Regions from separate parts of the Desulfosporosinus burensis genome, predicted to be linked through region 1. Evidence: riboswitches for the same ligand, from Rfam matches in the RefSeq annotation. Region 1 holds a riboswitch; each other region holds the start of a gene.

Region 1 (3,703 bases):
TTAGCCTTAACGACACTAGGTGAGATTTTAGGCATTCCAGTTCCGAGCAGAATTGAGGCCTTTGATATTTCGAACACCTCTGGCACACAAACCGTTGCCGGTATGGTTCAGTTTATGGAGGGTAAACCGCAGCGCAGAGGGTACCGAAAATATAAAATCCTGCCCATGGAAACATCGGATGATACAGCTGCCATGAGGCAAGTTATTATGAGACGATACAATAGGTTAGTATCAGAAAAAAGCCCCTTACCTGACTTAATCTTAGTCGATGGCGGAAAAGGACAAATTATGGCAGCCTTAAAGGTTCTACAAGGCTTAAACTTAATCATTCCCGTTGCAGGAATGGTTAAAAATGACCGACATCAAACCCACGGACTTCTTGACAGCACTGGTAATGCGGTGCCTTTATCCAAAAACCATCCAGCTTTCCATTTACTCACTCGAATCCAAGACGAAGTCCATCGTTTTGCCATTACGTTTCATCGCCAACAACGCGCTAAGAATATGACTCTTTCTGCACTTGACAACATTCCTGGCATCGGACCAAAACGCAAACAAAGCCTGTTACGGCACTTTCCATCCCTTGATGATATTCAACAAGCAGGTATCAATGAGCTTAAAGGGGCAGGATTACCACTGAATGCTGCCACATTAATCTATGACTATTTTCGAAAGGAAGAATCCTAAAATGATTCTAAATTATCGAGTTGAACTATGTCGGAAATGTTACTACAAGAGAACTCACCAATGCTCTACCACGGATTCTTTTATTCAAAACCCTCTTTTTCCAAATGTTAAACCAGGTGGAGAATGTGCGAACTATCAGCCCATTCCCTGGTTACCTCGATTATAATCCAAGAGAATTCGTCGACTATAGCTCAACGAACAAAAAACAACAAGAACGTTAAGTTCCTGTTGTTTTTTGATTAAATAATAGCTGCTAGTTCACACGACGTGCACCTAGATAACGACCTGCATAATAACTATCACTAAGGCTTGTAGTAGTCACACCACTATTAGACGCATGGACAAAACTTCCACCGCCAATGTAAATTCCCACATGGGAAGGACCCTTAGCGTACGTGGTGAAAAACACCAAATCACCCAATTGAAGATTCTCGCGTTTCACAGATGACCCTGCATTAAATTGATCATAGGAGCTTCTTGGCAATGAACTTCCTGAACCCTTAAAAACATACTGCGTATATCCCGAACAATCAAACCCTTTAGTGCTTGAACCTCCAAAGACATAGGGAACGCCTTGTAGGCTTAGTGCATTATCCACAAGATTAGAACTCCCAGATCGAGAAACCTGTTGTTTTGGGGCAGCTGCAACTTGAACCGGTTCGGGCTTGTCAATAGAAGATTTCGGAGCTTGATCAGCAAGCACTTGTACTTGTACTTGCACTACTTGCTCTGCTTTTTTAGGCTCCGTTAATTTTTGGGCAACTGTGACTGAAGCACTAGGAGAGGGAACTGAGTTAACTGATTCGGAAGCAACAACTTCCTCAGCAACAACTTTCACGGGACTAGCAATCCATTGCATTTGCTTGCGTACGACTTGAGTATAGGTCCCTTTCATTATGGGCGTCGAAGCAGAAGTTACAAGCACGGGCTTCGAGGGATCTATAGTTGTCGTTTTAATTTCTGTTGTAGCCAATGCAGGAATACTACTTGCTAAAAGCAAGCCAGCCAAAGTAACGCTTCCCAACCACTTCCAAGTAGATGAGGAAACCAACAAATTATATCCACCCTTCTTAGCTTACGAGGTTAGTTGACGGATTCGGGCAGTAGGTGTTAGCCCTACACGTGAAAAGCCACGTGATTCACCCCCATGATAATCCCCCGCTCCAATGTCATACAACTGGATTAAGCTTTTACTATAAAGTATACTATTCGAGACAAACCTAAAGATTCCTGCACGAATCTAAAGGAAATATCTACCGTTCTAATGGAAATTGGCTAATCTCTATTCTCGAAGAAGTATATTCGATTATAGAGTAGCGTGATGGCGAAAAGCTGATCTAACGACTACAGTGTAACCCAAATACAGCAAGCCATGCAATCCTTTATTTACCTCGCCAAAACAGACAGGGGCTCTCGGTTGAGAAACCCTGTCTGTTGTAGGAGACTTAGTCTTAATTGGTAAGGCTAATGATCGGTGCAGGAATACGACCTCCACGGTTGACAAACATGCTTGATGAAAAGGGATGTATAGCCATTACAGGTGCCCCACCGAGCAATCCTCCAAATTCTACTCTATCCCCTGCCTTTTTGCCTATTGCAGGAATCAAACGTACTGCAGTCGTTTTTTTATTAATCATCCCAATTGCCGCCTCATCCGCTATGATGGCCGCAATGGTTTCTGCAGTTACATCCCCCGGTAGAGCAATCATATCTAGACCGACTGAACATACACAGGTCATTGCTTCTAACTTATCCAGGGTTAATGCCCCTACTTCAACTGCTTCGACCATTCCCGCGTCCTCCGAGACAGGTATAAACGCACCACTTAACCCACCCACGTGTGACGAAGCCATTGCTCCACCTTTTTTAACCGCATCATTAAGCAATGCCAAGGCTGCCGTTGTTCCATGAGTTCCGCAGCGTTCAAGGCCCATGTTTTCAAGAATTTCTGCAACACTGTCTCCAATTGCAGGGGTCGGTGCCAGAGAAAGATCGACAATCCCAAAGGGAACATTTAAGATTTTTGAAGCAGCGCGTCCTATCAACTCTCCCATGCGAGTGATTTTAAAGGCTGTTTGTTTAATTAAATTGGATAACTCACCGAAATCCGCTTCGGGGAACTCTTTAACTACCTTAGCCACAACACCAGGGCCACTTACACCTACATTAATAACACTTTCTGGTTCTCCTACACCATGGAAAGCCCCTGCCATGAAGGGATTATCCTCAGGAGCATTACAAAACACCACTAATTTTGCGGCAGCAAGACCATCTTTGTCCGCCGTAAGTTGAGCACATTTCAGAATCACATTACCCATTTTCAACACGGCATCCATGTTAATCCCAGCTTTAGTGGTTCCAATATTGACTGATGAGCAAACAAATTCTGTTTCACTTAGTGCTTGAGGTATGGCATCTATCAGCGCCAAGTCTCCTGCAGTGAAGCCTTTTTGAACCAGCGCAGAAAAGCCTCCAATAAAATTAATCCCCGACTCGCGTGCGGCTCGATCTAATGCTTTAGCGATCCTTACCATCTCTTCGGTATTTAAGTGGGCAGCCGCGATCGCTATCGGTGTGACAGATACACGTTTATTAATAATAGGAATTCCATACCGTGCAGAAATTTGCTCACCTACCGCCACCAATTTTCCAGCATATTTTGTAATCTTATCATATACCTTAGTTTCCATCCGGCTAATTTCTTCTGAACCACAATCAAGCAGACTAATTCCCATCGTAATAGTTCGAATGTCCAGATTCTCTTCATGGATCATTTTAATCGTTTGTTGGATTTCCTCTCGTGCAAACGTGATTGTCATGATTTCCCTCCACTATCCCATATCTAAAGTTACTAAGAATCTCTTTAGTTAGATTCGATGCATGAACGTAAAAATGTCTTCGTGTTGAACCTTCACTTGTAACCCTTTATCGATTCCCTCTTGATCTAGGGTACGTGCTAGGGCGACAAGTTCCAAGGTGGCTGGTTCTAGATCTACAACCATGATCATCGTGAAAT
Region 2 (3,703 bases), 520 kb from region 1:
TATTAAGCTAACAGCTATTCTCTCAGATATACCGTTGTTTGTTATCTAGCAAGTTCTTCGTAAACTTCAGGTGGGGTTAGAGTCAATCCTTCGCCGCGAAGTGTTCCTTATAGGATAGACGGCTTCGGCGAAACCAATCCTCAGCGCGAATGTATTCGTTCAGGACTGTGTGCTTTCGGCGATACTCATCCTACGGCGCTAAAGTATTCGTCACTGGCTCTGCGCCTTCGGCGAAACCCTCCACCGGAGGCTTTCGTACCTGAAGCCTTGATGTTCAGCTTTAGCTGAACGAGTTCACTGTTTATAAAGAACCGTTGTCATCATCCCGCCTCCCGATTTAGACATGTTATTGGTCATATGGTGCGGTATATGGCAGTGAAAAGGCCACTGGCCGGGATTATTGGCCGAAAACTCAATATCCCAGGTATCCCCAGAAGCGACTAATATATTGCTTCGCAAAAGTTGTTGACCGGGAGAAATCCTGTTACCATCAGAAGCGGTTACATAGAATTGATGGCCGTGGAGATGGATTGGGTGGGCGGTTTCCATGGCATTACTCAAACGAATTCGAACATTCTCACCAGTACAGACTTCTAGTGGCGTGGTGTCTGGAAAACATCGCCCATTAATTGTAAAGAAATTATAGTCCATATTGTAAGGATCGAGATCATAGACACCGGGTGTATATCCGCGCATGGGCTGTTTGTCGACATGGAACTCTTGGAACATGAGGAAGTAATCACGATGAACGCAGCTTGGTTGGTCTGGTTCCAAAATAATCAGGCCGCCTTGTAGGCCCATCATTTCCTGACGCAGCGCATCCAAATGAGCGTGATACATGTGAGTACCGGGTGGATTATTAATCTGAAATTGATAGTCAAAATAGTTTCCGGGTCCAATCTCAGGGCTAGTTGTCATACCAGGGGCACCATCCATGACGTTTGGAACATCTAAACCGTGCCAGTGCACGCTAGTTGATTCGGGAAGCCTGTTGAAAACACGAATATTGACAAAGTCCCCGGGATAAACATGGATAGTCGGTCCGGGTGTACTACCATTATATCCCCAAGCATTAATGTAGAGTCCAGGAAGAATCTCCCGTTGTACGGGTTGGGCAATTAACTCAAAGTATTTTACTCCATTTCTCAAAATAAAGGGTAAGCTGGGGAGATCTGGCGAGACCACCATATCCGTTCACGTCCTTTAGCATTTTAGGAAAGTATATGTTCAAGTCTTAGAATAGGTTCGCGTGAAGTGATCGTCAATTAGAGATTCTCGTTCATGGGAAATTCATATTTGTGTAGTATCATTAAGTGGTATTCAGAAGGGGGTTGAGATCGTTTCATTCCATTCTTACATTACCTTTAATATGAAACATAATAATTAAAGTGCTGAATCTGAGCTTTTGGATGCTCAGAACGGGGGATTTCATGTGGGGTGAATCATGTGTAGAACATGTAGGGCTTACACCTTTAGCCCGAATCCGTCAACTAACCTCGTAAGCAAAGAAAGGTGGACAACTTAGTGTTAATTCCCAAGAAAAAGTGGTTTAGTGGGGTTGCCCTTGCGGGTGTTATTTTGACAAGCAGCTTAACGGGGATAAGCCCATCTCAAGCTGCAATGCTCAATTCTCAGGATGTCCCAAAGTTTGATACAGTACAAACTACCATACTCAAAAATCCTCCTTTGGCAGTTTCTACATCGAAAGTATATTCTCAAAGAATGCGCGAGGCATTTAATTGGACACCTAAGATCGAGGTCAAAACGAACGTGTCACAAATACCTGAAAGTAATAATGTTCCTGACGAAAAGCAAACGTCAACTCCTGTTGAAACGAAAACTCCAGCTTCGGTGGGCAAGACGACACAAAAACCTCAGACCGTTAAAAAGCCTAGCGCTTCTTCGCAGAAGGTGGCCTCTGGGACTAAACAGGTTCCAGTATCCCAAGTGTCTAGGGGAAGTTTAGATGTGGACAAGCTCATTAGCCGTGCCCTAAGTTTACAAGGGATTCCTTATGTTTGGGGCGGAACGAGTCTAAAAGGATTTGATTGTTCCGGATTTGTGCAATATGTGTTCAAAGCTTCCGGGATTACTCTACCTCGAGTTGCCGCCGATCAGTACAAACTTGGCACACCTGTCAGCCGTAATGAGTTAAGACCTGGAGATCTCGTTTTTTTCCAAACCTATGCCCCAGGTGCTACGGATGTGAGGATATATATTGGTGGAGGGCGTACAATCGGAGCTGCTAGTAAAGGAGTAGATATTCAGAGCTTGTCGGATAGCTATTGGGCAAAACGTTATCTAGGCGCTCGACGGATTCGATAAGAAAACTGTAAGAATAGCAATGCCTGACAGTTGGATGCGTTGCATATAAGAAGGGATCCTGAACATCAATCAGGGTTCTTTCTTCATGAGAAATTTTCAATTTTTTTAGAACATAATTTTATCAAATTAACAGAGAAATTGTGTTAATACAAGATCTAACCTTAAATAAGGATATTTTAGGCTGATTTTTGGAATCATAACACCAGTTTGTACGAAATATTTGGTTCATTGCTAAGGGAGATAACAAGCCAAAGATTTTACCTAATAAAGGAGAGATGTGAAATGAGTGGTTGCTGTGGACATTCAAATAAAGGTCATTCTGGAGGGAATGCGTTGAATCCACATGATGGTACTGTATTAAAAATTGAGGGAATGACTTGTGGTCACTGTAAGAGTTCAGTTGAGAAAGCGTTATCAAATGTACCTGGTGTTTCTCAAGCAGAAGTCGATTTAGCTCGTAAACAAGCAGTAGTCTTAGGAACGACTGAACGTTCATTACTTATTAAGGCCGTAGAAGATGCTGGTTATAAAGTCATAAACAGTTAATAAGACCAAACATCTGGAGTAACAATATGCTGAGATCCATATATATTCTAAGGCAGAATCAACTGAGGCGACAGATTTTTGTCCATGAGTTGGTGAATCTGATATTGCAAGTGTTCTAATTAAAGTGGCTGAGGAGCTATTCCTCAGCCATTTTAATCTTTTATGGAAGCTGGACGATGAATTCAGTCTCATACCCGACTTTTAAAAAAATTTCGAACCTACCCCTCGATAATTAAACAGGTGTACGAATACTTTAGCGACTACAGGAGGTGACAGCCAGACTGAGAATCACAAATTGGTTCAAGTATTAGAGTTACAAAGCAAACACCAGCAACGAATTATGAAAGGATTTGAATGAATTATGAAGAAGAGAGTTTTAATGGTTTCATTATCAATGGTTATGGTACTTGGATTGGCAGGGATCGTGAACGCTGCTACAATTGGCAAAAATACCACGGAAATGCAGCCAAAAGCTTCGACTGCACAGGCCTATATGAACAACAATGATGTCACAAGCACCGAAGTTGAGCAGGTAGAAACCACTCAGGCTGATCAAACAGTTCCATCCAAGACAGATGTCTACGATCAAATAAGGAGTTCCGCCGTGTCCATGAATGATCAAATGCAAAACATGCCAGTAAATACTCAGATGCAAAACATGCCGATAAATACTCAAATGCAAAATATGCCTATGAACACTCAAATGAATGACCAGATGAATAGTTCCCAACACACGCAAGGAATGACTGGAACGAACAAACCGAACAATTCTAACGTTTCTAAACAGCCAGCCCAAAAATCAAGCGGCAACAATATGATGGGATCCATGGGA
Region 3 (3,703 bases), on a different contig from region 1:
GAGTGGAACCATAGAAGGCTTTATGAAGTCTATGAAAACAATGCTTCGCAGTGATCGCATCACTTAACACTGAGACCGGTTACCACATGGTAACCGGTCTCAGTACATATTCCCTCTCTAATATCTGCGTGCCCCGAGGTAACGGGAGGCGTAAAAGCTATCACTAAGGCTTGATACCTTTACATCACTATTGGGGTTACTGGCATGAACAAAACGTCCTCCTCCGGTATAAATGCCCACATGAGATGCACCCTTAGCATAGGTTGTAAAAAATACTAAATCACCGGGCACAAGACCATCTCTGCCCACTGCAGTTCCGGAGGTGAATTGATCAAAGGATGTACGAGGGAGGGATATCCCAGCACCAGCTAAGACATACTTGGTAAAACCTGAACAGTCAAAGCCACTGCGTGTTGTTCCGCCAAAAACATAGGGCGTCCCTTGCAAGCTAAGGGCGCGATCTACGATGCTTGAAGAATCACCGCTTCCACGAGAAGCAGCGTAAGCGACAGTGACAGGCCGACTATTAGGGCCTTTAGCAATTACTTGATTGACAGGAGCTTGAATGATCTTTTCATCGACTACCTGCTTAGTAACGTCAATACCATTCTTTTGCACATAAGAATATGTAACTAATTTTGAGCCATTACTACCTTGTGTAATGACTTTTGTTTTCCCGTATCCTAAACTGTTATCAGATTTTGTTACGACATCATAGGGAATTGTCTCTGGACCCGAATAGGTTCCCTGACTCACGACAGTAAGATAGGGTGTTGAATCCACAAGCTTAATAATTTGGCCCGGTTGCAACTTTGTATCTTTAGTTGCTCCTGGATTACCGGCTAGTACTTCATCTGTCAACATATTATTTTTGCGGGCAATAAGCCACCAAGAATCGTTGGCTAGGACAGTATAATCCTTTGTCCTTATTTTACCATCAACCAACTTCTTAAAAGCTTGATCAACTTGGATCATTTGATTGGGTTGGACCTCTGTCTCTTCGACATGAACCTCTTCGGCAAAATTAACGGAAGTGACCTTATTTTCCTCACTGGGTTTAACATAATAGGATTCATAGTCTTTAAGAACTTTATCGGAATCTTCTTTGCTGGGTAAAATTGCAATAACAGAACCATCTGCTTCTAACTTATAACCATCAAGATAAAATCCCAATTTATCTTCCAATGTCTGTTCGCTCAAAGCAGAGTCATGATAGACTGTTCGATTTACCCTAACCTTTTCATAGGTAATTTGGTCATGAGTTTTGGCAATCAGCCCGAAGGGCTTGCCATGTTCTTCTAGAATCGTTTCAACCAGATTATTACCCGTATTAACATCACGTACTAAGCCAATCTCTTGACCGTTAATCATTACGACAGCCGCAGAAGTCGTTGTCGAAAGATAATTGGTCAGCCCTCCAGTTAGGATAATTGTAATTGCTAGACCACCGATGACTTTCGGTGATTTCCAAGATATTTTTTGGAGAGTGTTGCGGAAAGATTGTTTGAAATCCAGTTGCATTGTTTTTCACCTTTCATAGCTTACGAGGTTAGTTGACGGATTCGGGCAAGAAGGTGTAAGCCCGACGCGTAAAATACGCGTTTAACCCCATAGTAATATCCCCCGCTCTAGATGAATCTAGATTCAGCTTTATTTTCCCTTTTTAGGGCACATCATAAAATATTCGACGAAATATGCAAATGTCCTTTAAATAAATTTATGTAAAACTTGGTAAAATAGTTCACTTTTCACAAAAAAAAGACCCACACTTCTAGTAAGTGGGGTTTCATGCTTTGCTTAGGTGGGGTGAACGAGTTCACTGAGCATCATTGACATTGATAAAAGGAACGGCGCCGCCAGTAACATTTGGAAGTTTACCATCCCATTTGTCAATGGCTTTAATCTGTGCTTCAATTTCTCTCAGTTTCACAAGTTCCGGGGTAACTTCTTGTTTTTGAAGTCGTAGAGATTCAGCTTCAGCTTTAGCTTGTTCAATCTTTTGCTTTGCCTCGATTTCTATTCTCTGAAGATCAAGATTGGCTTTCAGCGCTTGCTGCTCAGCAATTTGTTTTTGCTCAATCGCGTTATTGAACTCCGGACTAAATTTGAATTCTGTAATGTTAATTTCATCAAGAATCATATAATAAGTGGATAATTTTGACGAGAGTGTCTCTTTGATCTTGGAACTAACTTCTGAACGTTTAGAAATCAGCTCCTCAGCAGTGTATTGGGCGGTAACAGCCTTTACTGCTTCGCCGATGGCGGGATCTACAATTCGATCTCCGTACGATAAACCTACACTTTGATAAAGCTTATTCGCTGCGCTGGGCTCAAGGTGAAAGTTAACTGCGACAGTCGTGGTAACGATTTGTAGGTCCTTTGAAGCGGCCGTTTGATCGGATTGAGATTTTTGGACTCGTACATCAACATGGATCACGTCTTGAATGAAGGGGATCTTAAAATGAATTCCTTCGGTTAAAACGATCGGGCGCACTGCCCCTAATTGAAGAACGATGCCTCTTTGACCTGCATTCACGATGACAAAGGCATTTAGCCCCAAGATAATAAGGATTAGAACCACTAGGCCAGATGTAATAAGGCTTTTACTCATTTTAGGTTTTGGAATCATATTGACAACCTTTGAAGAATCCAGTTGGGTACCCTCCTCTCATTTATATTGAGTAGATCATTTCTGCTTTTCCCGACCTTAGGTAAGATTCCCGCGATATTTATTAGTACTCTTTTTTGCAATAAGTATGACGAATTTATTTGAAAGAGAAGAACGTTTGATGCCGTCTAGAGTCAGTACGAGGTGTAGATATAATACAACTAAATGTAGTAATATAGGATATACCCTCTACATTCGTCCCAACCGAGGAGGAACTAGCTCTAGTCGAGAAGGTTAACCCCAAGCGTATTCGAAATATTGAGTTTTAGTATAAGGATCTTTTAACAGAAATGATTTCAGCTATTATGCTTATGGCAATTTCTGACGGAGTTTGAGCATTAATATCTAAACCTATTGGCGCTCTTAAACGGGTAAGATCTTGCGAAGTATACCCTATTTTTTGCAGGTAGTTTCCAATCGCGGTTATCTTTTTTGTACTGCCCAACATTCCCACATATTTGGTTGAATAGCTGAGGATGTTTTTTAAACAATCGGCATCTGTCTGATGGCTCCAAGTCGCTATGACAACAGAGGTATCACGGTTGGGTAGATAATTTTTGATACCTGTCTCAAAATCACTGCAAATAACCGAGTATGATTCCGCGAAAAACTCAGGTAGAGCATAGGCTGGACGATCATCGATAACAGTCACTTGGAAATCAAGCGAATTTGCATAAAAAGCAACTTCCTTGGCCACATGGCCCGCTCCTAAAATTAGTAACCGCTCTATTTTTAAAGCGGGTTCCACTAACCAACGAGAGTCTTCACTGCCTAAGCCAACAACTTCTGCATGCCTGCAGGAGTATATTTCTTGTAGTTTTTTAACGGAGAGCATTAACCTTGGTTGAGGCAGACCCAATAGCACATTGCCATAAGAATCCAAAATACTCTTAGGGTGCGGGGGAATTAAGGAAGTTACTAGCACAACATCTTTTCCACTCATCTGGAGTTCCTGAGCAATTTGCCAGTAATGATTTCCCTGAACTGGCTCCAATAGAACCTCTATATTGGCCCCACAAATGGCGATTCCAGCAG

Evidence for each region. Region 1 has a riboswitch for cyclic di-AMP ahead of ACYQ3Q_RS03015 (C40 family peptidase). Riboswitches for the same ligand answer to the same signal wherever they lie in the genome.
Region 2: it holds a riboswitch for cyclic di-AMP, as region 1 does, so the genes downstream of both, ACYQ3Q_RS00295 (C40 family peptidase) here and ACYQ3Q_RS03015 (C40 family peptidase) in region 1, are expected to answer to the same signal.
Region 3: it holds a riboswitch for cyclic di-AMP, as region 1 does, so the genes downstream of both, ACYQ3Q_RS04785 (C40 family peptidase) here and ACYQ3Q_RS03015 (C40 family peptidase) in region 1, are expected to answer to the same signal.

What each region holds. Positions count from the first base shown of each region.
Region 1 covers NZ_BAAHYN010000001.1:566,369-570,071, forward strand. Annotated here, with positions in the region: gene uvrC (excinuclease ABC subunit UvrC) at 1-687, shown strand, start outside; gene ACYQ3Q_RS03015 (C40 family peptidase) at 941-1,741, opposite strand; cyclic di-AMP (ydaO/yuaA leader) riboswitch at 1,745-1,886, opposite strand; gene ACYQ3Q_RS03020 (PFL family protein) at 2,139-3,506, opposite strand; gene ACYQ3Q_RS03025 (ACT domain-containing protein) at 3,555-3,703, opposite strand, start outside.
Region 2 covers NZ_BAAHYN010000001.1:48,835-52,537, reverse strand. Annotated here, with positions in the region: gene ACYQ3Q_RS00300 (multicopper oxidase family protein) at 295-1,188, opposite strand; cyclic di-AMP (ydaO/yuaA leader) riboswitch at 1,380-1,520, shown strand; gene ACYQ3Q_RS00295 (C40 family peptidase) at 1,525-2,325, shown strand; gene ACYQ3Q_RS00290 (CopZ family metallochaperone) at 2,659-2,871, shown strand; gene ACYQ3Q_RS00285 (hypothetical protein) at 3,233-3,703, shown strand, end outside.
Region 3 covers NZ_BAAHYN010000002.1:374,575-378,277, reverse strand. Annotated here, with positions in the region: gene ACYQ3Q_RS04790 (hypothetical protein) at 1-67, shown strand, start outside; gene ACYQ3Q_RS04785 (C40 family peptidase) at 118-1,521, opposite strand; cyclic di-AMP (ydaO/yuaA leader) riboswitch at 1,524-1,660, opposite strand; gene ACYQ3Q_RS04780 (prohibitin family protein) at 1,817-2,653, opposite strand; gene ACYQ3Q_RS04775 (XdhC family protein) at 2,934-3,703, opposite strand, start outside.